DNA from 3 places in the Nocardia sp. NPDC004415 genome. Region 3 is predicted to be linked to each of the others. Evidence: riboswitches for the same ligand, from Rfam matches in the RefSeq annotation. Region 3 holds a riboswitch; each other region holds the start of a gene.
What was found. A riboswitch is a leader RNA that binds a small molecule or an ion and turns the genes downstream of it on or off. The one in region 3 is predicted to bind cobalamin.
Positions count from the first base shown of each region.

Region 1 (9,734 bases), on a different contig from region 3:
GTCGACTGCTTCCTCTCGGCCGGGCTCAGCTCGCACCGCGTGCACCACGTGCTGCCGTTCCAGCGCAGCGGCTTCGCCAATATCGCCACCGAGGACGTGGTGCGCGAGGAGGCGGCGAAGTTCGGCGTGGAATGGCTACCCGCCAAGAGTTTCTTCGGAGATCGTTTCCCCAAGCTGTGCCGGACCTACCTGCTCGCGCCCTCGCGCGAAGCCGAGGACAACCGGTGGGGAATCGTGCGCGAGCATTGCGCACCCACAGCGCTGAAGACCTGCGTCACCTACACGGTGCAGGGCTTCACCGGCATCGGAACCGTCTGACCCTTCCCTGCCGGTTCCTGTCTGTATTCGAAAGGATTTGTGCCCGTGTCTGTTTCCATTGATGAAGGTAAGCGGCGACCCCTCGGCCTGCTGCGCACGGCCGACGTCGAGCGCGGGCACGAACTGCTACCGCCCACGCCGCCGACCACCGTCGGCGTGATCGAGGCCGTCGCCACCGGCTCGCCCGCGCTGGTGGTCGACCAGAGCGTGAACGCGGGCCGCGTCGCCGAACTGTTCAGCGATCCGGCTCAGCAGCAGCGCATTCCGCGCATCTACCAGAAGACCCGTATCGATACCCGCCACCTGGCGATCGACCCGCTCGACCCCGAGTTCCTCGAGTTCAGCAGGCGCCCGGGCACCATCCGCGACCGGATGAACCTGTTCTTCGAGCACGCGGCGCCGCTGGCGGTCGACGTGGCCCGGCGCGCGGTGGCCGGGCTGGCGAACCCGGCCGAGGACATCGGTCAGCTGATCTTCGTCACCAGCACCGGGTTCATCGCTCCCGGCGTCGACGTGGCGGTGGTCAAGCAGCTCGGCCTGTCGCCGACGGTGAACCGGATGATCATCAACTTCATGGGCTGCGCGGCGGCCATGAACGGCATCCGGGCCGCCGTGGACTACGTGCGGGCGCATCCGGACAAGAAGTCGATGGTGCTGTGCATCGAGCTCAGCTCGGTCAACGCCGTATTCGACGACGATGTCAACGATGTGATCACCCACAGCCTCTTCGGTGACGGCTGCGGCGCGGTGGTGATCGGCGCCAACCAGGTGCATCAGCCGCTGGCGCCGGGCAGCGTGGTGATCCGCGACAGCTTCAGCCATCTGTTCGACGACGCCGAGGACGGCATCGTGCTGGGCGTGAAGGACGCGGGTATCACCTGCGAACTGGCCACCAGCCTGCCCGACTACATCTACCGCGGCGTCGACCCGGTGGTGTCGGAAGTGCTGGCGCGCAACGGACTCGGCAAGGCCGACATCGATCTGTGGGCGATCCACCCCGGTGGGCCGCGCATCATCGAGGAGTCGGCGCGCTCGCTGGGCATTCCCACCGAGACCGCGGCGCCGAGCTGGGCGGTGCTCGCCGAGCACGGCAACATGCTGAGCGTGTCGCTGATCTTCGTGCTGGAGCGGATGATCCGCGACGCGCAGACCACGGCACCGATCTCGACCGGGGTGGCGTTCTCGTTCGCACCCGGTGTCACCCTCGAGGGCATCGTCTTCGATGTCATCCGCAGCTGAGAGCGTAAGTCATGCAACTGCTCCGTTTTCTCGCCGCGCTCTCGCCGGCCAGGATCGCGGCCGTGGTGGTCGCGGGTCTCGTCGCCGGTGTGGCCAACACCTACCTGGTGACGCTGATCAACGCTGTCGTCTCGCCGAAACCGCAGCCGGACAACCTGCTGTTGCGTTTTGCGGGGACCGGGCTGGTGATCCTGGTCAGCGGGGTGCTCTCGCAGGTGCTGCTGATCCGGTTGTCCCAGGAGGCGATCTACCGGCTGCGCAGTGACCTGAGCGCGGGGATCGTCGCCGCGCCGCTGGAACACCTGGAACGGCTCGGCATGCACCGGCTCATCGCCACCCTCACCGAGGATGTGCGGGCGCTGTCGCAGGCGGTCACCGCGATTCCGTCGATCTGCGTCGACGTGGCGACCATCGTCGGCTGCTTCGTGTTCCTGGCGATCGTGTCGGGCCCGATCTTCGCGGTGACGGTGGCGGGCACGCTGATCGGCATCTCGTGTGTGGAGCTGGTGCTCAAGCGGGTGCGCCGGATCTACCGGGAGGCGCGCGAGAACGAGGACGCGCTGCTGCGCTCGTTCCAGTCGGTCACCCTGGGGATCAAGGAACTCAAGCTGCACCGGGGCCGTCGCCGGGACTTCATGGACCGGCACCTGCTCGGTTCTGCGGGCACGCTGCGGGATCAGAACACCGACGCGGGCTCGAAGTTCTCCTACGCGCAGGGCTTCGGCCAGGCGCTGCAGCTGGCGACGATGGCGCTGATCCTGTTCGTCATCGCGGCGGCGCTGAACCTGCCGCGCGACACCATGATCGGGTACGTGCTGGTCACCACGTTCCTGGCGATGCCGATGCAGAACTTCATGCACCGCATCCCGGATCTGCTGCGCGGCGATGTGGCGCTGGCCAAGATCCGCGACATGAACCTGTCGATGGAGACGCTGCACAACGAGGATCTGCTGCCCTTCACCGAGCGTCCGGCGGCGGGGGAGGCCAAGCTGGAACTCTCGGGCGTGAGCTACGTGTATCGCTCGGAGGCGCCCTCGCCGATTCCGCCGCCGCCGGGCGCGCCGCCCGGTCCGCCCGGGCTCGGTGGTCCGCCGCCGCGTCCCGGCCCGCCGCCGCGCGGTGGGAAGGGACATCCCGGGCCGGGGCATCATCCGGCGCATCCGGGGGCGCGGCCTTCGGCGGGACCGGATGTCAACGGCAAGAACTGGGTCGATCACGGTGCCACGGATGTGCGGCCGGTGCCGCTGGGTCCGCCGCCCGGGCTCGACGCGGCCGAGGACAGCGGGTTCCGGCTGGGGCCGATCGACCTGGTCTTCGAGCCGGGCCAGATCACGTTCATCGTCGGTGGCAACGGCAGCGGCAAGTCGACGCTGGCCAAGCTGATCACCGGTCTGTATGTGCCACGCACGGGGTCGTTGTCGCTCAACGGGGAGAGGATCGACCACGACAACATCGAGTGGTTCCGGCAGAACTCGTCGGCGGTGTTCACCGATTTCCACCTGTTCGAGGACTATCTGGGCTTCGACCGGCCCGGGATCGACGAGCAGGTCCAGCGCTACCTCGACGAACTGCAGATCGCGCACAAGGTGACCGTGCGCGACGGGCGCCTGTCGACGGTGGACCTGTCGCAGGGCCAGCGCAAACGGCTCGCCCTGCTCACCGCGCTGCTCGAAGACCGCCAGATCTACGTCTTCGACGAGTGGGCCGCCGATCAGGAGCCGCGTTTCCGTGAGGTGTTCTATCGCGAGATCCTCACCGAGCTCAAGCGGCGCGGCAAGACGGTCATCGTGATCACCCACGACGACCGCTATTTCGACTGCGCCGATCAGCTGGTGAAGCTGGACTTCGGTCTGGTCGCCGCCTAGTTCGCACGCCGAGCGCCGGTGCGGTTCCCGTGGGGACCGCACCGGCGCTCGTTGTGTGTCAGGCGATGTCGCGGTGGGTGGCGATGAGCTGGGTCATCGGTGGGCGGTCGGTCAGGCTGACCTCCGAGGGGGTGCGGCGCCAGCCGTCGTCGCTGGGCAGGAACTGCACCAGGCCGATGCCGGAGTCGCGGATGCCGAGCCGGTCCAGCAGGGTCGCGACCACCTGTCTGCTCATCACCGCCAGTTCGTGGGTGGAGCGGTGCCGGTGCACGCGGACACCCAGGTCGACCTGGGTGATCGCGGACAGGCCGCGCCGCTGCCAGCAGTCGAGCAGGATGCCGATCTCGGCGCCGAAGCCGCTGGCGAAGGAGATCTCGCCGAGAAAACTCCGGGTGGCGGCGTATTCGCCGCCGAGGGGCTGCACGATCTCGGCCAGCGCGGGCGCCAACGCGGTGAGCAGGGGACGCGCGACGAGCTGGGTGACCCGCCCGCCGCCGTCGGACTCCGCGCCGCCCGCCAGTGGGCGCCGGTAGAAGCCCTTCACCAGGGCAAGCCCCGGATCGGTCAGCAGCGGAGCTACCAGCGTGGGCACGAACATCGGGTCCGGCTCCACGAGATCGGCGTCGAGGTAGACGACGATGTCGCCGGTGCACACGGCCAGCGAGCGCCACAGCACCTCGCCTTTGCCCGGGCGCGGGACGATGTCGGGCAGCGCCTCCTCGCGGGTGTAGACGGCGGCACCGGCCGCCCTGGCTCGCGCGATGGTGCGGTCGGCGGAGCCTGCGTCGAGCACGATCAGTTCGTCGACCAGTCCGCCGAGCAGCGGCCGGACCGAGGCGACCACTCCGGCGACCGTGTCCTCGTCGTCGAGCGCGGGCACCACCACCGAGATCCGGCGACCGGACTTACGGTCGATCAGTTCACGGACGTTCATGCCGACCAGTGAACGACACCCCGCCCGGACCCGCCACCGATCACCGCGGATCCTGTGACCGGAGCCAACCGATCCCGGCCGCCGTGGTGGTGTCGACAGGTGAACGCACAGTCGAGGGCTGGCGGGTTCGTCTCCGGAGACCGATCGGAATCCGCCGACACGAGTACCCTTACGAACGGAAAAGCCTGGTGCGGATCACCGGCCGGTGGGGTCGACGGAGGTAGGGCATGAGCGCGGCGACGGTGGTCGAGGTGACCAAGGGGTCCAAGACGGATCTGGGGGAGCGGCGGTACACGATCCGGCTCGACCTCGCCGAGCCCGCCGGGGCGGTGGACGTGTCGGCGGTGCTGGTGACCGCCGACGGTGTGGTCCGCTCCGACGCCGATTTCGTGTTCTTCAACAATCCCGTCGCGCCGGGAGTGCGGATGGAGTCCGACGCGGTGGTGTCGGTGGATCTGGCGGCGCTGCCGGACGACATCCACCGGGTCGTGATCGCGGGTAGTACCGAGGCGCAGGGCATCCGGTTCGGCGAGGTGCGTGGTCTGCGGGTCACCGTCGCGGGTGAGGGGCAGTCGATGACGTTCACGCCGCCGGATCTGACGAGCGAGACGGTGTTGCAGGCGGTGGCGCTGTACCGGCGGGGCGACGGGTGGCGGCTCGACGCGATCGGGCAGGGCTACAGCGCGGGGCTCGCGGCCTTCGCGACCGAGCACGGGATCGTCGTCGACGAGGAGCCCGCCGAGGACTCGGCACCTGTGCAGCCCGTCGCGGCGCCCGCGCCGGCGGCACCGCAGGTGGATCTGCGCAAGGTCGATGTGGTCCTCACCAAGGACTCACCCGACCGCCGCGCCAGCATCGACCTGCGCAAGGGTGACCCCGGGTACGTTCTCACCGTCGGTCTCGAATGGGACGGCCGCGGTGCGCATTACGCGCCCGACGGGCAGGTCACCCGCTACGGCACCGGCGATCTGGACGTGTACTTCTTCTGCCGCAACGAGATCACCGGTGACTACGTGGTGATCAGCGGCGAGAAAGGTCATCAGGGCGATCTGGCCGTCTGGCCGTTCCTGCACCACCAGGGTGATTCCCGCGGCCCCGGCGCTAACAACCGGCCCGCCACCGAACAGGTCGTCGTGCGCCCGACCGAGAACGGTGACCTGCTGCTCAACGTCTACCAGTCCGTCGACAACGGCGCGGGCGCCATCGACACCTTCGGCCGTCCCCGCGTGCGCGTGCGCTACGGCCGCCCCGGGCCCGACGGGCTGCCGGGCGCCGACGCCGACCAGATCACCGTGCTGATCGGCAACGGCAAGAACTCCTTCTGGGCCACCGTCGCCCACATCGACGTGCGCGAGGGCATCCTCACCGTCGACGGCACCACCCGCTACAGCCGCGCCTTCAGCGAACGCATGCCCGTGCTCGACACCGCTGGTGCCTGGGTCCGTTCGGCCAAGAACGGGCCGGTCGGGCGCAGCAAAGGCAAGAACGGTCTCGGCCTGACCCGGTACGCGGGAACCTGCCCCGATCCTCGCTGATCGGACAATTCGACCATCCGGCCCGACCGTCCGGTTTCCGATCTTGGTACAGTCCCCGAGCCGTGGTGTTCGGGAAATCGGTGCGAAACCGATGCGGCCCTCGCCACTGTGATCGGGAGCGACTGATCGATCCGGGCGGCCGATGCCGTCCGGGGCCACTGGGGCATGCCCTGGGAAGGCTGATCCGTCGCGCGCCATCCCGTCAGCCAGGAGACCGGCCACGGCCACGCAGTACCCATTCCACGAGGACCTGGAAGGCCGTCTCTTGACCTCCTCTGTTGTCGCGCGCCTGCGTACCGGCGCGCTGATCGCCTGCGCGATCGTCGTTGCCGGGTGCGGTGGCCCGCCCGCACCGGCCACCACCGGCGCGAATGCCGTCACCCGTGCCAACTGCGGCATCGATGTCGCCGTCGGCTCCCCGCCGCAGTGCATCTACGCCGCCTACCAGCCCTCGATCGAGATCGCGCACGCCCTCGGCGTCACCGACCGGCTCGTGCAGACGGCGTTCCTCGACGCGGCCGTGCTGCCCGAATACCGGGACGCGCAGGCGAAGTCGGACTACGTCGAGAAGCTGCCCAGCCGCGACGAACTGCTGGCGAAGAAGCCGGATTTCGTGCTCTCGGGCTACAACGGCGTCTTCGCGGCCTCCGCGCAGAACAGCGTCGGCACCCGCGGCAGCCTGCACGAGCTGGGTGTGCGGACCTGGGTGCTGAGCCCGCTGTGCCCGAGCGCGGACGGACTGGCCGACGAGGCGATCGACCCGAAGACCGTGCGCTTCGACAATGTGTACGCCGACCTGCGTGATCTGGGCGCGCTGTGGGGTGTCGACGAGCGTGCCGAGGAAGTGGTCACACAGCTGACCGCGCGCATCGCGGCGGTGCGCGCCAAGGTCGCCGACGCCCCCCGGCCGCGGGTCGCGGTCCTCACGCCCAAGGACGACGGGTCCTACACCGTCGCGGGCGGGATCGACTTCGTCACCCAGATCATCGAGGCGGCGGGCGGAGTGAACGCCTTCGCCGATCTCACCGAGCGCCGGAATGTGCCGATCAGTGCGGAAGCCCTCATCGCCGCCGATCCCGACATCATCCTGACCAGCCAGTGCTGCAAGGCCAGCTACACCCGCGCCGACGCGCAGCCGCAGGTCGACAAGATCGTCGGCAACCCGGCGTTCGCGAACCTGACCGCCGTGCGCGGCGGCGCGGTGCACCCGTTCCTGTTCGCGGACCGGGCCGCCGGTGTCCGGATCGCGCACGCGACCGAACTGGTCGCCGAGCTGATCCACCCCGAGCTGTTCGGCCGGTGACCCGCACCGCCCGCGGCACCGGCCTGCTCCTGGCCGGTGCCGCGCTCGCCGCTGTCTGCGTGGCCTCGGTGCTGATCGGCACGCACCCGCTCGCCCTCGACGACGCGATCGCGGCGTTCACCGACTTCCGTGGCACCGACACCGACCGCATCGTGCGCTACATCCGGATGCCGAGAACGGTGGCGGGCCTGCTCGCGGGGGTGGCGCTCGCGCTGGCCGGTGTGGTGATACAGGGCCTGACCCGCAACCCGCTCGCGGGCCCCGGGCTGCTCGGTGTCAACGCCGGTGCCTCGCTGGCCATCGTGCTCGCCATGGGCACACTGGGCGTGGCCACCACCTCGGGGTTCCTCTGGTTCGCCTTCCTCGGCGCCGCGGTGGCCGCCGCCTTCGTCTACACGCTGGGATCGCTGGGCTTCGGTGGGGCGACACCGGTGAAGCTGGCGCTGGCCGGTGCCGCGTGCACCGCGCTGTGCGCCTCGATCACCACGGCCATCACGCTGCTGGACCGGACCACCTTCGACAATTTCCGGTTCTGGGTGGTCGGGTCGCTGGCTCGCGCCGAGGCCGAATCGGTCTGGGCGGTCGTGCCTTTCATCACGGCGGGCGCGGTCCTCGCCCTGGGGGTGGCGCGGCCGTTGAACGCCATCGCCATCGGGGACGACATGGCCCGCACGCTCGGCACGCGGTTGGTCGCCGTGCGCGTCACCGGGGCGGGCGCGGTGGTGCTGCTGGCCGGTTCGGCGGTGGCCGTGGCGGGGCCGATCGCGTTCGTGGGCCTGGTGGTCCCGCACATCGCCCGCGCCGTCGGCGGACCCGACTATCGCTGGGTGCTGGTCTGGTCGGCCCTGTTCGGGCCCACCCTGCTGTTGCTCGCCGACATCCTCGGGCGGGTGGCGGTGCGGCCCCAGGAGATCCAGGTCGGCATCGTCACCGCCTTCGCTGGGGCGCCGTTCTTCCTGTATCTGGTGCGCAACCGGAAGGTGGCGGCACTGTGACGGCCACCGAACCCCGGGTCCTGCCCCGCGACACCCTGCTGTTGCGCTCGCCGGGCAGGCGCGCGGTGCTGCGCGTCCAGCGCCGGTCCGCGTTGCTGACCGTGCTGTTCACTGCGGCGGCACTGGCGGTGGGGGCGTGGTCGCTGACCGTCGGCCACTATCCGCTCACGACCGCCGACGTGCTGCGGGTCCTCGGTGGTGGTGGCACGCTCATCGAATACGACGTGGTCGTCGCCGACCGGCTGCCGCGCGTGCTCACCGGGCTGTGCGTGGGTGCCGCCTTCGCGCTGGCGGGAGCGATCCTGCAGCGCATCGCGACGAATCCGCTGGTCAGCCCGGAGATCATCGGGATCAACGCGGGTGCGTCGCTCGGTGCGCTGGTGGTGAGCGCCGTGCTCGGCGGCACCGGTCTCTGGCTGGTCGGTGGCGCGCTGGCCGGGGCGTTCGTGGCGATGGCGTCGATCCTGCTGGTGGCGACCAAGGACGGCCTCGACGGCTACCGGCTCGTGCTCGTCGGTATCGGCGTGACCGCCATGCTGTCCTCGGCCATCGCCTTCGTGCTCACCAGAGTCGATGCCTACCAGGCGCATACGGCGGCGATGTGGCTCACCGGCAGTCTCGCCAATCGGGACTGGCCGCACGTCTGGTTCGCCGCCGCGGCACTCGTCGTGACCGTGCCGGTGCTGATCGTGTCGGCCCGGTCGCTGCCGCTGCTCGAACTGGGCGACGAACTGGCGAATTCGCTGGCGGGCAGGCGCGGCCCGCACCGCACGGTGCTGATCGTCGTCGCGGCGGCCGCCGCCACCCTGGCCACCGCCGCGGCCGGACCCATCGCCTTCGTCGCGCTGGTCGCGCCGCAGATCGTGCGGCGCCTGCTCGCCGAACGCGGGTCCGGACTCGCGCCCGCCGCCGCGGCCGGGGCACTGCTGGTGGTCGCGGCCGATCTGGCGGCCCGCCGGTTGTTCCCGGCGGAACTGCCGGTCGGCGTGGTGACCGCGCTGCTCGGCACCCCGGTGCTCGTCTATCTCCTCGCCCGCGCAACCCGGATCGGACACGCTGGATGACCGCACATCTGACCACCGAAGCCCTCACGCTCGCCTACGGCGCCACCGCGATCGTCTCCGACGCCACCGTCGACTTCCCGCCCGGCCGGTTCACCGTCATCGTCGGCCGCAACGGCTGCGGCAAGTCGACGCTGCTGTGCGGCCTCGCCCGGCTGATCCGGCCCAGCGTCGGGGCGGTGCTGCTCGACGGCGCCGATATCGCCCCGCAGCAGGCCCGGACTGTGGCGCGCCGGGTCGGCATGCTGCCGCAGCAGCCGGTCGCGCCCGACGGCATCACCGTCGGTGAACTCGTCGGGCGGGGTCGTCATCCCCATCAGCGCTGGTTCCGGCAGTGGTCGGCCGAGGACGAGTCCGCGGTGCGCGCGGCGCTCACCGCGACCGACACCCTCGACCTGGTCGAGCGCACCGTCGACCAGCTCTCCGGCGGGCAGAAGCAACGCGTCTGGCTGGCGCTGGCGATCGCCCAGGACCCGGAGGTGAT
Region 1 covers NZ_JBSGDP010000020.1:56,694-66,427, reverse strand. Annotated here, with positions in the region: gene ACWEMY_RS12640 (cytochrome b5 domain-containing protein) at 1-318, shown strand, start outside; gene ACWEMY_RS12635 (type III polyketide synthase) at 364-1,557, shown strand; gene ACWEMY_RS12630 (ATP-binding cassette domain-containing protein) at 1,569-3,422, shown strand; gene ACWEMY_RS12625 (glucosyl-3-phosphoglycerate synthase) at 3,481-4,356, opposite strand; gene ACWEMY_RS12620 (TerD family protein) at 4,584-5,891, shown strand; cobalamin riboswitch at 5,938-6,128, shown strand; gene ACWEMY_RS12615 (ABC transporter substrate-binding protein) at 6,157-7,194, shown strand; gene ACWEMY_RS12610 (FecCD family ABC transporter permease) at 7,191-8,189, shown strand; gene ACWEMY_RS12605 (FecCD family ABC transporter permease) at 8,186-9,253, shown strand; gene ACWEMY_RS12600 (ABC transporter ATP-binding protein) at 9,250-9,734, shown strand, end outside.
Region 1: it holds a riboswitch for cobalamin, as region 3 does, so the genes downstream of both, ACWEMY_RS12615 (ABC transporter substrate-binding protein) here and metE (5-methyltetrahydropteroyltriglutamate--homocysteine S-methyltransferase) in region 3, are expected to answer to the same signal.

Region 2 (9,734 bases), on a different contig from region 3:
CGGCCGGTCGCGGTCGGCCCGCCACACCTCGCCCGGCGGCTGGGTGGAGCGCAGGAGCAGCAGCGCGCTGCCCCGCGCCACCACCGCGTCCTCGGCGCGCAGCTCGAGCGAGACCGCGCGCACGCGCTTCCCGTCGCGGATGACCTCGCTGGCGACGGTGAGCGGCACCGCGGGCACCGCCTTGTGCAGGTCGACGGTCAGGCGCGCGGGGACGAAGCCGTCGGTGCAGTACCGCCCCTCGACCTCGCGCGCCATCAGCCCACAGACCGGCGGACCGGACAGGGTGCTCGGTGCCCACAGGCTCATCGAGAACGGAGTCGGCCGGAAGACTCCGTCCGTGTGCGTGAAGTACGCCGGAGAGCTACTCATCGCCACCCTTTCTTACGCCGTAATACGCCTCAGACTAGAACGCATTACAGTCCGGCGGCAACTACTCGAGTTCGCCCTCGGTCTCCAGGTAGATCTGGCGCAGCCGGTCCAGGGTCTCCTGTTCGGGGTGTTCCCAGAGCTTGCGCTCGGCGGCCTCGAGCAGCCGCTCGGCGATCCCGTGCAGCGCCCACGGATTCGACTGCTCCATGAACTTGCGGTTGACCTCGTCGAAGACGTAGCTCTCGGTGAGCTTCTCGTACATCCAGTCGGCGACCACATTGGTGGTGGCGTCGTAGCCGAACAGGTAGTCGACGGTGGCGGCCATCTCGAAGGCGCCCTTGTAGCCGTGGCGGCGCATGGCCTCGAGCCAGCGCGGGTTCACCACGCGGGCGCGGAAGACGCGGGCGGTCTCCTCCGAGAGTGTGCGGGTGCGCACGGCATCCGGGCGGGTGGAGTCGCCGATGTAGGCCTCGGGGTTCTTGCCGGTGAGCGCGCGCACGGTGGCGACCATGCCGCCGTGGTACTGGAAGTAGTCGTCGGAGTCGGCGATGTCGTGTTCGCGGGTGTCGGTGTTCTTGGCGGCCACCGCGATCCGCCGGTAGGCGGTGCGCATGTCGTCGGCGGCGGGGGCACCGTCGAGGTCGCGACCGTAGGCGTAGCCGCCCCAGGTGGTGTAGACCTGCGCGAGGTCGTCGTCGGTGCGCCAGCTCTTGGAGTCGATGAGCTGGAGCAGGCCCGCGCCGTAGGTGCCCGGCTTGGAGCCGAAGATGCGGGTGGTGGCGCGGCGGGTGTCGCCGTGCTCGGCCAGGTCCGACTGGGCGTGCGCGCGCACGTAATTGGACTCGGCGGGCTCGTCGAGGTCGGCGACGAGGCGGACGGCGTCGTCGAGCAGGGCCAGCACGTGCGGGAAGGCATCGCGGAAGAAGCCGGAGATGCGCACGGTGACGTCGATGCGGGGGCGGCCGAGTTCCTCGAGGGAGATGATCTCGAGGGAGGTGACGCGGCGGCTGGCCTCGTCCCAGATCGGGCGCACGCCCAGCAGGGCGAGGACTTCGGCGATGTCGTCGCCGGAGGTGCGCATGGCCGAGGTGCCCCACACCGACAGCCCGACCGACTTCGGGTACTCGCCGTGGTCGCCGAGGTAGCGGGCCAGCAGCGATTCGGCCATGGCCTGACCGGTCTCCCAGGCCAGCCGCGAGGGGACGGCCTTGGGGTCGACGGAGTAGAAGTTGCGGCCGGTCGGGAGCACGTTGATCAGGCCGCGCAGGGGCGAACCGCTGGGACCGGCGGGAATGAAGCCACCGTCGAGGGCGTGCAGGACGCGGGCGATCTCGACGCTGGTCTCGCGCAGGCGGGGCACGACTTCGGTGGCGGCGAAACGCAGGACCGTCTTCACCGCGTCGAGGCGGGTGGTGTCGTCGGCCGCCGTGGCGTCGGCTCCGGCCAGGATCGCGGTGGCGTAGTCGCCGACCAGGGTGTCGACGGCGTCGGCCGACCAGTCCGTCGCCTGCAGGGCGGCGAGGAGTTCGCGGGCGCGGGATTCCACCACGTCGACCCGCTCACGGGCCTCGTCACCGGCTTCGCTGAGGCCGAGGGCCTCACGCAGGCCGGGGACGTTCTGCTCGCCGCCCCACAGCTGACGGGCGCGCAGCATGGCCAGCACCAGATCGAGTTCCATCTCGGCCTCGGGTGCCTGGCCCAGGATGTGCAGGCCGTCGCGGATCTGCACGTCCTTGATCTCGCAGAGCCAGCCGTCGACGTGCAGCAGCATGTCGTCGAAGACGTCCTCGTCGGGGCGTTCGGCCAGGCCCAGGTCGTGGTCCATCTTGGCCGCGCGCATGAGCGTCCAGATCTGCTGGCGGATGGCGGGCAGCTTGGCCGGGTCCAGGGCGGAGATATTGGCGTGCTCGTCGAGCAGCTGCTCGAGGCGGGAGATGTCGCCGTAGCTCTCGGCGCGCGCCATCGGCGGGATCAGGTGGTCGACCAGGGTGGCGTGGGCGCGGCGCTTGGCCTGGGTGCCCTCGCCCGGGTCGTTGACCAGGAACGGGTAGATCAGCGGCAGGTCGCCCAGGGCGGCGTCGGTGCCGCAGGAGGCGGACATGCCCAGCGTCTTGCCGGGCAGCCATTCCAGGTTGCCGTGCTTGCCCAGATGGACCATGGCGTCGGCGCCGAAACCGTCGGGCGCGGACAGCCAGCGGTAGGCGGCCAGGTAGTGGTGGCTGGGCGGCAGGTCGGGGTCGTGGTAGATGGCGACCGGGTTCTCGCCGAAGCCGCGGGGCGGCTGCACCATGAGCACCACATTGCCGAAACGCAGGGCCGCGATGACGATCTCGCCGTCCTTGTCGGCCGAGCGGTCGACATAGAGCTCGCCGGGCGGCGGGCCCCACGCCTCGACCACGGCCTCACGCAGATCCTCGGGCAGGGAGTCGAACCAGCGGGTGTAGGTGGCGGCGCCGATGCGGATCGGGTTGCCCTCGAGCTGTTCGGCCGAGAGCCAGTCGGGGTCCTGGCCGCCCGCGGCGATCAGGGCGTGGATGAGCACGTCGCCGTCGGCCTGCTCCAGGCCGGGGATCTCGCCGGGTTCGCCGAGGTCGTAGCCCGCGGCGCGCAGTTCGGTGAGCAGGCGGATGGCCGAGGCGGGGGTGTCCAGGCCGACGGCGTTGCCGATGCGGGCGTGCTTGGTCGGGTACGCGGAGAGCATGATCGCGATCCGTTTGTCGGCGGCCGGGATGTGGCGCAGGCGCGCGTGGCGCACCGCGATACCGGCGACCCGGGCGGCGCGTTCGGCGTCGGGCACATAGGTGGACAGGCCGTCGGCGTCGAATTCCTTGAACGAGAACGGGACCGTGATGATGCGGCCGTCGAACTCCGGCACCGCCACCTGGGTGGCCACGTCGAGCGGCGAGAGGCCGTCGTCGTTGTCCTCCCACTGGGCGCGGCCGCTGGTCAGGCACAGGCCCTGCAGGATCGGCACGTCCAGGGCGGCCAGCGCGGCCACGTCCCAGGCTTCGTCGTCACCACCGGCCGAGGCGGTGGCGGGCTTGCTGCCGCCCGCGGCGAGCACGGTGACCACCAGGGCGTCTGCGCGGCCGAGCACTTCGAGCAGTTCCGGTTCGGCGGTGCGCAGCGAGGCGCAGTAGACGGGCAGCGCGCGGGCGCCCTTGGCCTCGATGGCCGTGCACAGCGCGTCGATGTAGCCGGTATTGCCCGCCAGGTGCTGGGCGCGGTAGTAGACCACCGCGACGGTCGGGGCGTGCGGTTCCAGGATGCGGGCCGAGCGCTCGAGCTCACCCCAGCTGGGCAGCTGCACCGGCGGTTCGAAGCCGTGGCCGGTGAGCAGCACCGTGTCGGACAGGAAGTGGTGCAGCTGACGCAGGTTCTCCGCGCCACCGGCGGCGAGGTAGTTGTGCGCGTCGGCGGCCACACCCACCGGCACGGTGGAGCATTCCATCAGTTCGGCGTCGGGGGCGATCTCGCCGCCGAGGGCCACCATCGGCACCCCACTGGCCCGGATCGCGTCCAGGCCCTCCTCCCAGGCGCGTTTGCCGCCGAGGATGCGCACGATCACCAGGTCGGCGCCGTCGAGCAGCTCCGGCAGGTCCGCCACGAGCAGCCGGGCGGGGTTGCCCCACCGGTACTCGGCGCCGCTCGCGCGCGCGCTCAGCAGATCGGTGTCGGAGGTGGACAGCAGCAGGATCACAGGGTGAGACCTTCCTCGGGTGACGCGCCCAACGGGGTGGTTGTCGTGTGCTCGCCGGAGAGGGTCTGGCTGTTCACAGTGGCGCGACCGCACCGGATTTCCACCGGTTTCCTCGACGCCCGCCGAGCATGACGATGGTAACGGCCCCACCGCCGCCACAACTTTCCAGCCCGCGTCCGGTCCCCGGAGGACCGATCAGGGGGTGGGGCGTGCGGTGGTGTCCCCGGCGGCCACGGCGGCGGCGACCTCGTCCAGGGCCCGGCGGATCATCGTCCCGTAGTCGTCGTCGGCGAGGGCCCCGACGTGGGCGCGCGCGGCGTCGAGATGGTGGCCGGCGGCGGGGAAGGCACCGAGGCGGCGGAAGTTGTCGGCCAGGTTGAGGTGCAGCGACGGGTAGAACCCCGCGACCCGCAGACCCGCGTGGTGTTCGGTGAGCCGGGCGTCGGTCAGGGTGTCGGCGGCGTCGAGGGCGCGGATGTCCCAGGCGAGGGCCTCGGCCGGATGGTCATGGAGGTCGGCGAGGTAGTGGGCGAGGGTGCAGCGGTGCAGGGGGTCGCCCGCCGCGCCGATCTCGGACCACAGGGCGACCAGGGTGGCGCGGGCGGAATCGGTGTCGCCCGAACGGGATTCGGTCACCGCGGCGGTGATCCGGGTCATCACGGGGTCGGTGGTGGGGGTGGTCATGGAGTTCCTTTCGGCAGGACTGTGCGCAGTCGGCTAGTGGGTTGCCGGGTCGGCGGATTCGGGGCGCCGGGGCATCGCCAGGGTGAGCAGGGTGCCGTCGTCGGCGGAGCGGACGCGGACCGGCTGGTCGGGAGCGATGAGGTCGAGCATGAGGTCGGGGCCGACCGCGCCCGCCACCGCCGGATAGAGGGTGGTCACGGCGAAATGGATGGTCATGGGCGGGCCGGTGACGGTGGCGGCGAGGGTGTGGACGGATTCCCCGTCGGTGAGCCGGAGGCTGCCCGGGATCGCTTCGAGCGTCACCGTGGCGGCCTGTACCGATTCAAGCACGGCGAGCAGTGCGGATCGCTGCACCACCACCCGCACCCGGACCGGGGGTAGCGCCGCCAGCATCGCCCGGTAGTCGGGGAACTCCTCGGCCGAAGACCGGCACCGGCGCCCCGATTCGGGACCGGTCCGGTTCGCCCGCGGGATGTTCCGATCCCCTTGGCCACGCTCGTCGCCGCCGGTGTCGGCCGTGTCGCCCGTGGTGCAGAGCAGACCGGCGGCGTCGGGGCGCAGGACGACGGTGGGCTGGCGGCGCAGCCAGGACACCGTGGCCCGCAGGTCCGCGGCGTCGACGGTGATCGCCCAGGGCGCGGCGGGTGCCGTGTCGACGCGCACGCCGCGGGTCGCCAGGCGGTAGCGGTCGGTGGCGGTGAGGACCAGTTCTGCCATCCCCGCCTCGATATGGACGCTGTCGAGCACCGGGTGCCGCGGGTCCACGACGGTGGCGGTGGCGACCTGGTCGAGCGCGGCGGCGAGCACAGGTCCGCGCACACGGACGGCATCCGGCTCTGCCGACGCCGTGTCGCGGGGTTCCGCACGACCGGATGCAGTTCCACTCGCGGCCTCGGCCGACCGGCTCGTCCCGATCTGTGAATTCGGCGACGGCACGGCACCGGAGGCGTCGGCCGAAGACTCCGGGGTGGCGAACGCACTCCGGTCCAGGGACGCGCGGGCGGCGTCGGCCGCGGTGCGCAAGGAGGCCAGGTGGGCGTCGAGGGCGGTGAGGTGGGCGTCGACGAGGGCGGTGGCGCGGTCGGCGTCGGGCTCGGTGACGACGGCGGCGACGGCGGGTAGCGGCATGTCCAGGGCGCGCAGGCGGCGGATCAGGCGCGCGGTGCCGGTCTGGTCGGGGGCGTAATAGCGGTAGCCGGTGGCCTCGTCGACGACGGCGGGGACGAGGACCCCGGCGTCGGCGTAGAAGCGCAGGGCGCTGGCGCTCAGGCCGCACAGGCGGGCGAAGGCGCCGATGGTGATCAGCTCGGATTCGGGCACCGGCTGATCATCGGGGTTCGAGCGACTCGAAGGTCAAACGCCGGAGTCCGTGGTGGTACCGCGCCCGACCATCTCCGGCGAGCCCGTTCCGAGGTTGCGGTAGACGTTGGCCACCACCATCTGGCCGAGCGCGTTGTTGCCGACGCCGCCGATGACCGCGCCGATCCCGGCCGGGATGATCGTGCCGAACAGCAGCAGCGTGCGTTTGACCAGGTAGTTCGCGATGAACCGCTTGGCGGGCGAATCGGGCATGCTCGCCAGGCCGGGGATGTGGTCGGTGACCACACCGAGCCACTGCCCGGTCTTGTGGCCCGCGGTCTCGTCGAGCAGCTTGGTCCCGGCCTCGCCCAGGACCACCTTCGAGACCAGCTGCGCCTGGCGCGGATCGTCGGGGTCGAGCTGGTAGGCCGCCGCCGCGCCGACCGACAGCACCGACGACGCCTCCAGGAACACGGCCGTGTCCACGCCGGTGGCGGCCAGGCTCAGCAGCGTGCCGACCCCCGGCACGGCGGCGGTGAGCCCCACGGTGACACCGCTGGCCGTCACCACCACCAGGTACTGCCGGGAGAGCCGCTGCAGCAGTTCCACCGGCGCGTCGTCGGGATGCCGTTTCGCCAGCCAGTCGACATACCGGCCCACCACCGGTGCCTGCGCGTGGGCGACCCGGTCGAGCGCGGGCACGACCCGCTTGTCCACGAACTCACGCAGCATGCGACGACCTCTCCTGGAGTGATCAACCCGGGCGACGGACCGCTGTCCACCTTAGGTGAACCGACCACGCGGACCGGCCTACCCGGGACCTACCCGCTCGCGTCTCCCTCAATCGGCCGGGTCGTAGGCTGGACGGATCATGACCAGGAGTACTCCCGACTCGTGCCCCGGCGTGCTGCGCCTGCATCAGGCCGCCGACGGGCCGCTCGCGCGCATCCGGGTGCCCGGCGGCCGGCTGACGCCGGAGCAGGTGCAGACGCTGGCCGACGCCGCCCGCGATCTCGGGAACGGCAATCTCGAGCTCACCTCGCGCGGCAACATCCAGTTGCGCCAGGTCCGCGACCCCGGCGAGCTCGCGTCACGGCTCGACGCCGCCGGGCTGCTGCCCAGCGCCACCCACGAGCGGGTGCGCAATATCGTCGCCTCGCCGCTGTCGGGCCGGGTGGGTGGGTTCGCCGAGGTGCACGGGCTCGCCGCCGACCTCGACACCGGCCTGCTGGGTGACCCGCGGCTGGCCGAGCTGCCGGGCCGGGTGCTGTTCACCCTCGACGACGGCCGCGGCGACGTGAGCACGCTGCGCGGTGACATCGGCGTCCAGGCGGTCGCCGCCGACCGGTTCGCGCTGCTGCTCGCGGGCACCGACACCGGCGTGCGGGTGGACGCGAACGCGGCCGTCGAGGTGATGCTCGACGCGGCCCGCGGCTTCCTCGACCTGCGCGGCAGCGGCGAGTCCGGGCAGTGGCGCCTGCACGAGATCCCCGGGGGCGTCGAGAAGGTCACCGAGGTGCTCGACCTCTCCCCCGCCGGTGAACCCCTGGAACTCGGTGCGGCACACGCCATCCCGATCGGCTGGCTCGACCAGGACGACGGCCTGGTCACCCTCGGCGCCGGTGTCCCGCTGGGCACGCTCTCGGCGCGCACCGCCGAATTCCTGGCCGCCGTGGAACATCCGCTGTACATCACGCCGTGGCGCAGCGTGGTCCTCACCGATCTCGCGGAGGGACCGGCCGAGACCGTGGTGCGGGTGCTGGCGCCGATGGGGTTGATCTTCGACGCGAGTTCGCCGTGGTTGCAGGCCAGCGCCTGCGCGGGCAGGCCCGGCTGCGCCAAGTCGCACACCGATGTCCGCGCGGATCTGACCGCGGCCGTGGACGCGGGCCGGGTGCGCGCGGACGACGCGGTCACTCCGGTGGACCTGCTGGTCCCGGCCACGGAGGTCACCGTGGCGGGCCGCCAGCACTGGTCCGGCTGTGAGCGCCGCTGTGGCAGGCCGACGGGCCAGGTCACCGATGTGATCGCCACCGACGGCGACCACTACCGCCTGGAGCGGGTGGACCCGACAACCGCCTGACCTGCCCGGAAACCGGCGGCGCGGGCCCAGGAGCCCTCCTCCACGACACCGACCCCGCGATATCGACTGCGCGACAAGCACACCCGCACCGAAATCCGGTCGACGTGAGACACCGCGGATTCCTATGCTGACCCCCTCGCAACGAGGGGGTACCCATGTCCACACTGCAAGTCACCGCCGAACGGCTCGTCGTCCATCCGCATCCGAACGCCGACCGGCTCGAGCTCGCTCAGGTCGGCCTGTACCGGGCCGTGGTCGCCAAGGGCCAGTTCACGACCGGCGATCACGCGGTCTACATCCCGGAACAGTCGGTGCTGCCCGAGGCGCTGATCGCCGAACTCGGGCTCACCGGGAAACTCGCGGGCTCGCGGAAGGACCGGGTCAAGGCGGTGCGGCTGCGCGGGGAGGTCTCGCAGGGCATCGTCTGCACGCCTGCCGCGCTGGCCGGGGTGGACCTGGCCGCGGCGGCGACCGAGCGCACCGATTTCGCGGAGCGGCTCGGCGTCGTGAAATGGGTACCGCCGGTACCGGTCTCGATGTCGGGACAGGTCGAGTCGGCGCCCGATCTGCTGCGCTGGGTGGACGTCGAGAACATCAAACGCTTTCCCGGCATCTTCGCCGCCGGGGAGCCGGTGGTGGCCACCGAGAAGATCCACGGCACGGCCTGCCTGCTCACCCATGTCCGCGACGGGGACCGGATCCTGGTGTCGTCCAAGGGTGTCGGTGGCCGGTCGCTGTCGCTGACCGCCACCGACGGCAACCTGTACTGGCGGGCCGTGCGCGCGCACCGGCTCGACGCCGCCGCCCGCGCGGTCGCCGACGCGCTCGGTGCCGACCGGGTCGGGTTCTTCGGTGAGGTGTACGGCGCCGGGGTGCAGGACCTGCATTACGGTGCCTCGGCCGCGCACGACGAGTCGCTGGGCTTCGGGCTGTTCGATATCGCCGTGGACCGCGACGGCGGGCCGGTGCGCTGGCTCGACCATCACGAGATCGGCACGCTGCTCGACGATCTCGACCTGGCGGTCGCCCGCGTTCCGGTCCTCTACGAGGGGCCCTACGACGCCGAACTGCTGCTGAAACTGGCGGAGGGCACCGAGACCGTCAGCGGTGACGGTGCCAATATCCGGGAGGGTCTGGTCGTGCGCCCGGCCACCGAGCGGCACGCGCCGGAGCTGGGTGGGCGCGCCATCGGCAAGATCGTCTCCGACGCGTACCTGCTGCGCGACGGCGGCACCGAGTTCGAGTGAACCGCTCCGCGTGCGCCGGCATCGACCGGCGCACGCGGACGCTACGGGACCGCCGTGCGCTCCCCGGTTCCCCGGACACGCACGACCTCCGACAGCACCGCCGCGCCGAGCAGCACCATCACCCCGAGCACCAGCCACACCGCGCCCAGACGCGGTGCCGCCCAGCCCAGGACGAGGGCGAGCACCAGACACGGCAGGGGCCAGCGCAACAGCCAGCGCGCGCCCGCACTGGGCACCCCACCCATCCCGCACACCAGGAAGAACGCGGCCGCGCCGCCGCCGAGCACCCAGCCCACCCCGGCGGGCAGATGCCCGGAGGGGTGCGCGGCGACGAGCCCGAGCCCGGCCGCGA
Region 2 covers NZ_JBSGDP010000031.1:24,952-34,685, forward strand. Annotated here, with positions in the region: gene ACWEMY_RS16595 (acyl-CoA thioesterase domain-containing protein) at 1-369, opposite strand, end outside; gene cobN (cobaltochelatase subunit CobN) at 431-4,069, opposite strand; cobalamin riboswitch at 4,109-4,235, opposite strand; gene ACWEMY_RS16605 (hypothetical protein) at 4,265-4,753, opposite strand; gene ACWEMY_RS16610 (MerR family transcriptional regulator) at 4,787-6,073, opposite strand; gene ACWEMY_RS16615 (hypothetical protein) at 6,107-6,784, opposite strand; gene cobG (precorrin-3B synthase) at 6,924-8,135, shown strand; gene ACWEMY_RS16625 (RNA ligase (ATP)) at 8,291-9,382, shown strand; gene ACWEMY_RS16630 (low temperature requirement protein A) at 9,424-9,734, opposite strand, start outside.
Region 2: it holds a riboswitch for cobalamin, as region 3 does, so the genes downstream of both, cobN (cobaltochelatase subunit CobN) here and metE (5-methyltetrahydropteroyltriglutamate--homocysteine S-methyltransferase) in region 3, are expected to answer to the same signal.

Region 3 (9,734 bases):
AGTCCTCGATCTCCACACCGGAACCCACCAGCGCCAAAGCCAGGTCACCGACCACCTTCGACGAGGGCGTCACCTTGATCAGACGACCCAACAACCGGTCCGCCGCCGCGTACTTGGCCTCGACTTCCTCGAACCGGTCACCCAGACCCAAAGCGATCGCCTGCTGACGCAGATTCGACAGCTGACCACCCGGAATCTCATGCGTGTACACACGCCCGGTCGGCGCCGGAAGCCCGGACTCGAACGGCGCGTACACCTTCCGCAGCGCCTCCCAATACGGCTCCAGATCGCAGACATTCTGCAGATTCAGGCCGGTGTCGCGCTCGGTGTGCGCGGCGGCCGCGACGATCGCCGACAGGGCAGGCTGCGAGGTGGTCCCGGCCATGGCCGCCGACGCACCGTCCACGGCATCGGCACCGGCCTGCCACGCGGCCAGGTAGGTAGCGAGCTGACCGCCGGGAGTGTCATGGGTGTGCACATGCACCGGCAGATCGAAATTGCTGCGCAGCGCCGTCACCAGTTTCGCGGCCGACGGTGCGCGAAGGAGCCCGGCCATGTCCTTGATCGCCAAGACGTGCGCACCAGCGTCCACGATCTGCTCGGCGAGCTTCAGGTAGTAGTCGAGGGTGTAGAGCTGCTCGTCGGGATCGAGCAGATCACCGGTGTAACTCAACGCGACTTCCGCGATGGCCGTACCGGTTTCGCGCACCGCGTCGATGGCCGGGCGCATCTGGTCGACATTGTTGAGCGCGTCGAAGATCCGGAAGATATCGATACCGGTGGTCGCCGCCTCGGAGACGAACGCCCGGGTCACCTGCTCCGGGTACGGCGTGTAACCCACGGTGTTACGCCCACGCAGCAGCATCTGCAAGCAGATGTTCGGCACGGCCTCGCGCAGTGCGGCCAAACGCTCCCACGGGTCCTCGTGCAGGAACCGCAGCGCCACATCGTAAGTCGCGCCACCCCATGCCTCGATCGAGAGCAGTTCCGGGGTCAGCCGCGCGACGTGCCCGGCCACGCCGAGCAGACCGTTGGTGCGCACCCGCGTGGCCAGCAGCGACTGGTGGGCGTCACGGAAGGTGGTGTCGGTGACGCCGAGCGCCTTCTGCTCACGCAGCGCCCGGGCGAAACCGTCGGGACCGAGGGTGAACAGCCGCTGACGTGACCCGTCCGGCGGCGGCAGCGTCATATCGATGGCGGGCAGCTTGTCGTACGGGTACACCGTGGTGGGCCGCTCACCGTGCGGCTTGTTGACGGTCACGTCCGCGAGGTAGCTCAGGATCTTGGTGCCACGGTCGGCCGACCCGCGCGAGGTGAGCAACTGCGGGCGCTCGTCGATGAACGAGGTGGTGACCCGGCCCGCCTGGAAATCGGGATCGTCGAGCACGGCCAGCAGGAACGGGATATTGGTCGTCACGCCACGGATGCGGAATTCGGCCAGGGCGCGGCGAGCGCGCGCGGCCGCGGCGGGCAGATCGCGGCCACGGCAGGTGAGCTTGACCAGCATGGAGTCGAAGTAGGCGCCGATCTCCGCGCCCAGGTTGGCGCCGCCGTCGAGGCGGATACCGGCGCCGCCGGGGGTGCGGTAGGCGGTGATGCGACCGGTGTCCGGGCGGAAACCGTTGGCCGAGTCCTCGGTGGTGATCCGGCACTGCAGGGCCGCGCCGCGAATCGAGACCGTCTCCTGGCTCAGGCCGAGATCGGCCAGGGTCTCCCCCGCCGCGATGCGCATCTGGGCCTGCACCAGGTCGACATCGGTGATCTCCTCGGTCACCGTGTGCTCGACCTGGATACGCGGGTTCATCTCGATGAACACGTGGTTGCCGCGCTCGTCGAGCAGGAACTCCACCGTGCCTGCGCAGCTGTAGCCGATCTGCCGGGCGAAGGCCACGGCGTCGGCGCAGATGCGTTCGCGCAGTGCGGGGTCCAGGTTGGGCGCGGGCGCGAGCTCGATCACCTTCTGGTGGCGGCGCTGCACCGAACAGTCGCGCTCGAACAGGTGCATCACATTGCCGTGCTGGTCGGCCAGGATCTGCACCTCGATGTGGCGGGGGTTCACCACGGCCTGCTCGAGGAACACGGTCGGGTCGCCGAAGGCCGATTCGGCCTCGCGGGAGGCGGCCTCGATCGACTCGCGCAGCTGCTCGGGCGCGGCGACCCGGCGCATGCCACGGCCACCACCGCCGGCGACGGCCTTGACGAAGATCGGGTACTCGAGCTCCGCCGAGGCGGCCAGCAGTTGCTCGATGTCGGCCGAGGGTTCGCTGGACTTCAGCACCGGCAGGCCCGCGGCCCGGGCGGCCTCGATCGCGGTGGCCTTGTTGCCCGCCATCTCGAGCACTTCGGCCGAGGGCCCGATGAAGGTGATGCCCTCGCGCGCGCAGGCCGCGGCCAGATCGGGATTCTCCGACAGGAAGCCGTATCCCGGGTAGATCGCGTCGGCGCCGGCCGACTTGGCCGCCTCGACGATCGCCTCGATCGAGAGGTAGGCCCGCACGGGGTGACCTTCCTCACCGATCTGATACGACTCGGCCGCCTTGAGACGGTGCACGGAGTTGCGATCCTCATACGGGAACACCGCGACCGTTCCGATGCCTAGTTCGTAGGCGGCGCGGAAGGCGCGGATGGCGATCTCGCCGCGATTGGCGACCAAGACTTTCGAGAACATTGGCCTACGGTACCCGGCCCGCGAGCGGGGTTCGGCACGCAAGGTGACTTCGCCACAGTCTTCACACCGAACACTCCCCGACCTGCGAAGTCGCGGTAATCGGACCGTCACATCTCACCGCGGGAGTCACCCGCCCGTGCGGTCGGCGATGCGGCGGCAACGCGCAGGTCACGCCCCTGTTCGAGACGTCCGGGTGAGCGTCGGGCCCGCGACCCCCTATGCTGGTGGGTGCAGCTGGTTCGCCTGCGCGGTGGAAGAGTCGGAGCCCCGACCTCCCGCGCCGGTGTCGAAGCCCGCCGCCGGTTCCCCGGCGCCGGGTGAAGAGGGAACCCGGTGGGAATCCGGGACTGTCCCGCAGCGGTATGCAGGAACGACCGCCGTCATCACGCACTGAGTCCAAGGCTTGGGAAGCGACGGCCAGTAGGTCGGTCGACACACACGACCGGTGCCCGCGAGTCCGAAGACCTGCCGACTGTGCCGGATACGCCGTATCCGGCGGCCACCGCCTCGTGGATCGGGCGCGCGGACCACCCACAGACCTGCCGCGTGCGCGACGGAAGGTCCGGCGGTTGGCGTCTGCCCGCATGGTGAGGGCCGTCCGTACCGCACTGGAGAAACTTCCGTGACTGTTTCGCACACTCCTTTCACCGCAACGGTTCTCGGTCTGCCCCGGGTGGGCCCGAACCGGGAACTCAAGCGCGCGACCGAGGCCTACTGGGCCGGCCGCGCCGACGCGGGCCACCTGCACACCGTCGGCCGCGAGCTGCGCCGCGCCCAGCTGCTCGAGCTGCAGGCCGCGGGCCTGGACTCGGTGCCGGTGGGCACCTTCTCCTACTACGACCAGGTGCTCGACACCGCCGTGCTGCTCGGCGCGCTGCCGCCGCGCGTGGCCGGGATCGCCGACCCGCTGGACCGCTACTTCGCGGCCGCGCGCGGCATCGACACCGTGGCCCCGCTCGAGATGACCAAGTGGTTCGACACCAACTACCACTACCTGGTCCCGGAGATCGACGCCGCCACCGTCTTCTCGCTCAACCCCGACAAGCTCCTCGCCGAGCTGGCCGAGGCGATCGAGCTCGGCGTGGCGCCCCGCCCGGTGGTGGTCGGCCCGATCACCTTCCTGAAGCTGGCCAAGTCCGCCGACGGCGCGGCCCTGGACCGGCTGCCGGAGCTCATCGCCCTCTACACCGACCTGCTCACCCAGCTCGCCGACGCGGGCGCGCAGTGGGTGCAGATCGACGAGCCGGTGCTGGTCACCGACCTCACCGACGCCGAGGTCGCCCTCGTGCGCGACACCTACACCCAGCTCTCGGCGGTGGACCGGCGCCCGGCGATCCTGGTCGCCACCTACTTCGGGCACCCCGACGCCGCCCTGGGCGCGCTGGCCGACACCGCTGTCGAGGGTGTGGCGGTCGACTTCACCGCGGGCACCCGGGTCGCCGATCTCGCCGCGCTGCCCGCGCTGGCGAACAAGCTGGTGGTGGCGGGCGTGGTCGACGGCCGCAACATCTGGCGCACCGATCTCGACGCCGCGCTGAGCACCCTGGGCACGCTGCTGGGCAGCGCCGGGTCGGTGGCCGTGTCCAGCTCGTCCTCGCTGCTGCACGTGCCGTACTCGCTGACCCCCGAGACCGGGCTCGACGAGCGGCTGCGCTCGTGGCTGGCCTTCGGCGCCGAGAAGGTCGCCGAGGTGCGGGTGCTGGCCACCGCGCTGACCACCGGCACCGACGCCGTGGCCGCCGAACTGGCCGCCGCGCGCGACGCCGCCGAGTCGCGGCGCACCGATCCGCGCCTGCACGTCGAGCAGGTCAGGGCGCGCCTGGCCGCGCTCGACGAGAGCGACCTGAACCGCCTGCCCGCCGACGAGCGCCGCGCCCTGCAGCGCGAGCACCTCGACCTGCCGGTGCTGCCGACCACCACCATCGGCTCCTACCCGCAGACCTCGGCCATCCGTCTGGCTCGCGCCGCGCTGCGCAAGGGCGAGATCGACGAGGCCGAGTACGTCCGCCGGATGCAGGCCGAGATCGCCGAGGTGATCACCCTGCAGGAGAAGCTGGGCCTGGACGTGCTGGTGCACGGCGAGCCCGAGCGCAACGACATGGTGCAGTACTTCGCCGAGCTGCTCGACGGCTTCGCCGCCACCGACAACGGCTGGGTGCAGTCCTACGGCACCCGCTGCGTGCGTCCGCCGATCCTGTTCGGTGACGTCTCGCGTCCCGAGCCGATGACGCTGTCGTGGATCGGCTACGCCCAGTCGCTGACCACCAAGCCGGTCAAGGGCATGCTCACCGGTCCGGTCACCATCCTGGCCTGGTCGTTCGTGCGCGACGACCAGCCGCTGGGCGAGTCGGCCCGCCAGGTGGCCCTCGCGATCCGCGACGAGACGGTGGACCTGGAGGCCCAGGGCACCCGGGTGATCCAGGTCGACGAGCCCGCCCTGCGCGAGCTGCTGCCGCTGCGTGCGGCCGACCAGCCCGCCTACCTGCAGTGGTCGGTGGACTCGTTCCGCCTGTCCACCGCCGGTGTCGCCGACACCACCCAGGTGCACACCCACCTGTGCTACTCGGAGTTCGGTGAGGTCATCTCGGCCATCGCGGGCCTGGACGCCGATGTCACTTCCATCGAGGCGGCGCGCTCACACATGGAGGTCCTCGACGACCTGAACGCGGCGGGCTTCGCGCTCGGCGTCGGCCCGGGCGTCTACGACATCCACTCCCCGCGCGTGCCCTCGGTCGAGGAGATCACCACCTCGCTGGCGGCGGCGCTGAAAGCCGTTCCCGCCGAGCGTCTCTGGGTCAACCCGGACTGCGGCCTCAAGACCCGCGGCCCGGTGGAGGTCGAGGCGTCGCTGCGGAATCTGGTGACCGCCGCCGCGGCGCTGCGGTAGCCGGGAAACAGCTGCGGTAGCCGGGAAACACCTGGTGAATCGCGGTCCCGGGCGGGCGTTTTCCGTCCGGGATCGCGTGCGCGGCCGCGGGGCGTTTCGGTCTTCATGAGGGGGAGATCGAACCGCCCTGCGGCTCTTCGCACGTTACGCACAAGTAGTAACAGATAAAATCCCTTGCTGGACTGGACATCTCCCGAGGTAATCGCCACTTTCAGCAAACGTTGCGAACCCTGAGCGTTAGGATCTTCGGCGTGCGGAAGATGTACGCGGGGGCCAGGCTACGACGGCTGCGCGAAGAACGGCGGATGACCCAGGCGGCGCTGGCGAAATCGCTGGATCTGTCACCCAGCTATCTCAACCAGCTCGAGCGCGACCAGCGCCCGCTCACCATTCCCGTTCTGCTGAAACTGAACTCGACCTTCGACCTGGATGTCCAGTTCTTCGCCGCCGACTCCGACGCGCGCCTGGTCTCGGATCTGCACGAGGTCCTGGTCGAGGCAGCAGGCGGTGGCGACACCGCGCCGATCACCGAGGTCGAGGAACTGGCGACGCGGCTGCCGGAGGTGGCGCGCATCGTCATCGCCATGCACCGGCGGCTGCGCGCGGCCACCGACCAGCTCGACCTGCTGTCCTCGCGGGTGGAGAACCCCAGCGGCGCCCCCGGCACCCCGATGCCCTACGAGGACGTGCGCGACTTCTTCTACGACCACCGCAATCACATCTCCACCCTCGATCACGCCGCCGAGCAACTGTTCGAGGAATCCGGGCTCAGCATCGGCTCGCTGGACCGCCAGCTGGCCCGCATCGCCGAGGAACGCGCCGGGGTGACGGTGCTGGTGCGCGGCGACGGCGCCGACCCGACCATCCCGAAACGCCACTACGACCCCGACACCCGCACGCTCACCCTGGCTCGCAGGCTGCGCCCGGGCCAGCGCGCCTTCCAGATCGCCTCGACCCTCGGCCTGCTGCTCTACGGCCGCGAGATCGACAATGTGCTCGCCGAATCCCGTGCGCTCACCGGCGAATCGCGGACGCTGGCCCGGGTCGGGCTGGCCAACTACTTCGCCGGGGCGCTGATCCTGCCCTACGGCCGGTTCCTGCGGTCGGCCGAGGAACTGCGCTACGACGTCGACCTGCTCGCCCTGCGTTTCGAGGTGGGTTTCGAGACGGTCTGCCATCGCTTGAGCACCCTGCAACGGCAGGGGCAGCGCGGGGTGCCGTTCTTCCTGGTACGCACCGACCGGGCGGGCAATATCTCGAAACGCCAGTCCGCCACCGCCTTCCACTTCTCCCGGGTCGGTGGCAGCTGCCCGCTGTGGGTCACCCACGAGGCGTTCGCTCATCCGGGACGCATCCTCACCCAGATCGCGGAGATGCCCGACGGGCGCCGCTACCTGTGGATCGCGCGCACCACCCCGCCCGCGCCGCAGGGTTTCGGCGGTGCGTCGAAGAACTTCGTCATCGCGCTGGGCTGCGATATCGAGTACGCCGACCGGCTGGTGTACTCGCAGGGCATCCAGCTCGACGACCCGCAGGTGGCCGTGCCGATCGGCGCGGGCTGCAAGGTGTGCGAGCGTCCGTCCTGCCCGCAGCGGGCGTTCCCGCAGATCGGCCGCGCGCTCGCGGTGGCCGAGCACACCAGCACCGATCTGCCCTACCCCCGGCTGCCGCGCTGACTCAGGACTTGGCCAGGTATTCGATGCGCTCGCCGTCCACGGCGGCGTGCATCATCCCGGCCAGGCCCGGATGCTTGACCAGGCCGGGGTCCTCGGCGACCACCTGCCGGGCCAGGTCCTGGGCGGCGGTGATCACCTCGAGGTCGTCGAGCAGCGACAGCAGTCGCAGCGACCGGGCCGTGCCGGACTGCGCGGAGCCGAGCACGTCGCCCTCACGACGCTGACGCAGGTCCAGCACCGACAGTTCGAACCCGTCGGTGGTGGCGGCGACCGCTTCCAGCCGCGCCATGGCGGTGCCGCCGGGCGCGGCGTCGGTGATCAGCAGGCACAGGCCGGGATGCTTGCCGCGCCCGATGCGGCCGCGCAACTGGTGCAGCTGGCTCACGCCGAAGCGGTCGGCGTCGACGATCACCATGACCGTGGCATTGGGTACGTCGACACCCACCTCGACCACCGTGGTGCACACCAGCACGTCGATGGCGCCGTCGTTGAACTGGCGCATCACGTGATCTTTCTCGTCGGACGGCAGCCGCCCGTGCAGCAGCCCGACCCTGACCCCGGCCAGCGGCCCCGCGCTCAGCGTTTCGTACATGTCCACGGCGGCCTGGGTGGTCGGGCCCTCCTTCTCCTCCTGCTTGGCGGCCTTCTTACCCTTGGCGGGCGGCGCGTCGGGGTCCTCACCGATGCGTGAGCACACCACATACGCCTGGCGGCCCTGCCCGACCTCTTCCAGGATCCGTTCCCACGCGCGCTCCACCCAGCCCGGATGCAATTTGCGCGCGACGACTCTCGAGGTGATCGGCGAACGGCCCCTGGGCAGCTGGGTGAGCGTGGAGGTCTCCAGGTCGCCCAGGGTGGTCATGGCGATGGTGCGCGGAATGGGGGTGGCCGTCATCACCAGCAGATGCGGGCTGATGCCGTTCTTGGCCTTGGCGCGCAAGGCATCTCGCTGCTCGACGCCGAAGCGGTGCTGTTCGTCGACCACCACCAGGCCCAGGTCGAAGAACTCGACCGCGTCCTGGATGAGGGCGTGCGTGCCGATCACCAGGCCCGCCTCGCCGGTCACCGCGTCCAGCAGCGCGGCCTTGCGGGCCGAGGTCGACATGGACCCGGTCAGCAGCACCACTTTGGTGGCGTGCTCACCCGCGCCGAGTTCGCCCGCCGTACCCAGGTCGCCGAGCATCGCGCGCAGCGACCGATAGTGCTGGGCGGCAAGCACTTCCGTCGGTGCGAGCAGCGCGCACTGACGGCCGGAGTCGACCACCTGGAGCATCGCGTGCAGCGCCACGATGGTCTTGCCCGAGCCCACCTCACCCTGGAGCAGGCGGTGCATCGGGCGGGTGCGCGACAGATCGGCGCCGATCTCGTCGATCACCTGCTGCTGGCCCTCGGTGAGCTCGAACGGCAGGCGCTCGTCGAAGGCGGCGGCGATGCCGTCGTTTCGCGGCGGGCAGGCGGGCGCGGTGCGGCCCTCGACCTCGTGACGGCGTTCGGCGAGCACCAGTTGCAGGGCCAGCGCCTCGTCGAAACGCAGCCGCTCCCTGGCCCTTTCGATATCGAGCTTGTGTTCGGGCAGGTGGATCAGGCGCAGCGCGTCGGTGACCTCGAGCAGGTCACGTTCCTCGCGCAGGTCGGCGGGCAGCGGGTCCTCGATCGGGTCGAGCTGGTCGAGCACCTGGCGGATACAGGCCAGCAGATCCCAGCTCTGCACCTTGGCCGTCGCCGGATACACCGGCACGAATTCGCGTTCGAAGAACGAGGCGTCCACTCCCCCGGCACCTTTGGCGCTCTGCGCCAGCCCGCGCAGCGCACCGCTGCCACGCACCGAGGTGAGCTCCTCCACCCCCGCCTCGGCCTTGTCGGGCAGGATCAGATAGTCCGGGTGCGAGAGGTTCCAGCGGTCGGGCCGCCACCAGTGCACGGTGCCCGACATCATCGCCCGCACACCCTCTTTCACCAGATAGCGCACCTTGTCACCGTTGAAGAAGGTGGCTTCGATCGGCCGGGACGCGCCGGTGTCGAGCTGCACCTTCAGCAGCGAGCCGCGCCGGTTCTTCATCGGGCGCAGTTCGGTTTTGGTGATGCGGCCGATCACGGTGATGTGGGCGGATTCCTCCGGCTCCTCCTCGGTGAGCGGCTGGCCCTGGGTGGCGTAGCGCACCGGATAGTGGCGCAGCAGGTCTTCGACGGTGGTCATGTCGAAGGCCTCGGTCAGCCGTTCGGCCGCTTTCACGCCCAGCACGTGATCGAGCCGGTCACTCAGTGTCGCCATCGTCTACTCGACCCCAATCTGCACCAGATCCGCTTGCTGCCCACCGGAATACACCACCACCTCGACACCGGGGAACCCGGCCGTCACATGGTCGGTGAGTACCTGTCCCAGCTCGGGGCCCGCGTCGGCACCCATCAGCAGAGTCACCAATTCACCGCCGAGACCGAGCATCCGGTCCAGCAGAATCCGTCCGGCGCCGACCACGTCCGGGTCGATCACCACCACATCCTG
Region 3 covers NZ_JBSGDP010000099.1:780-10,513, forward strand. Annotated here, with positions in the region: gene ACWEMY_RS28335 (pyruvate carboxylase) at 1-2,668, opposite strand, end outside; cobalamin riboswitch at 2,952-3,155, shown strand; gene metE (5-methyltetrahydropteroyltriglutamate--homocysteine S-methyltransferase) at 3,291-5,555, shown strand; gene ACWEMY_RS28345 (short-chain fatty acyl-CoA regulator family protein) at 5,807-7,231, shown strand; gene recG (ATP-dependent DNA helicase RecG) at 7,233-9,503, opposite strand; partial or broken gene ACWEMY_RS28355 (DAK2 domain-containing protein) at 9,507-9,734, opposite strand, start outside.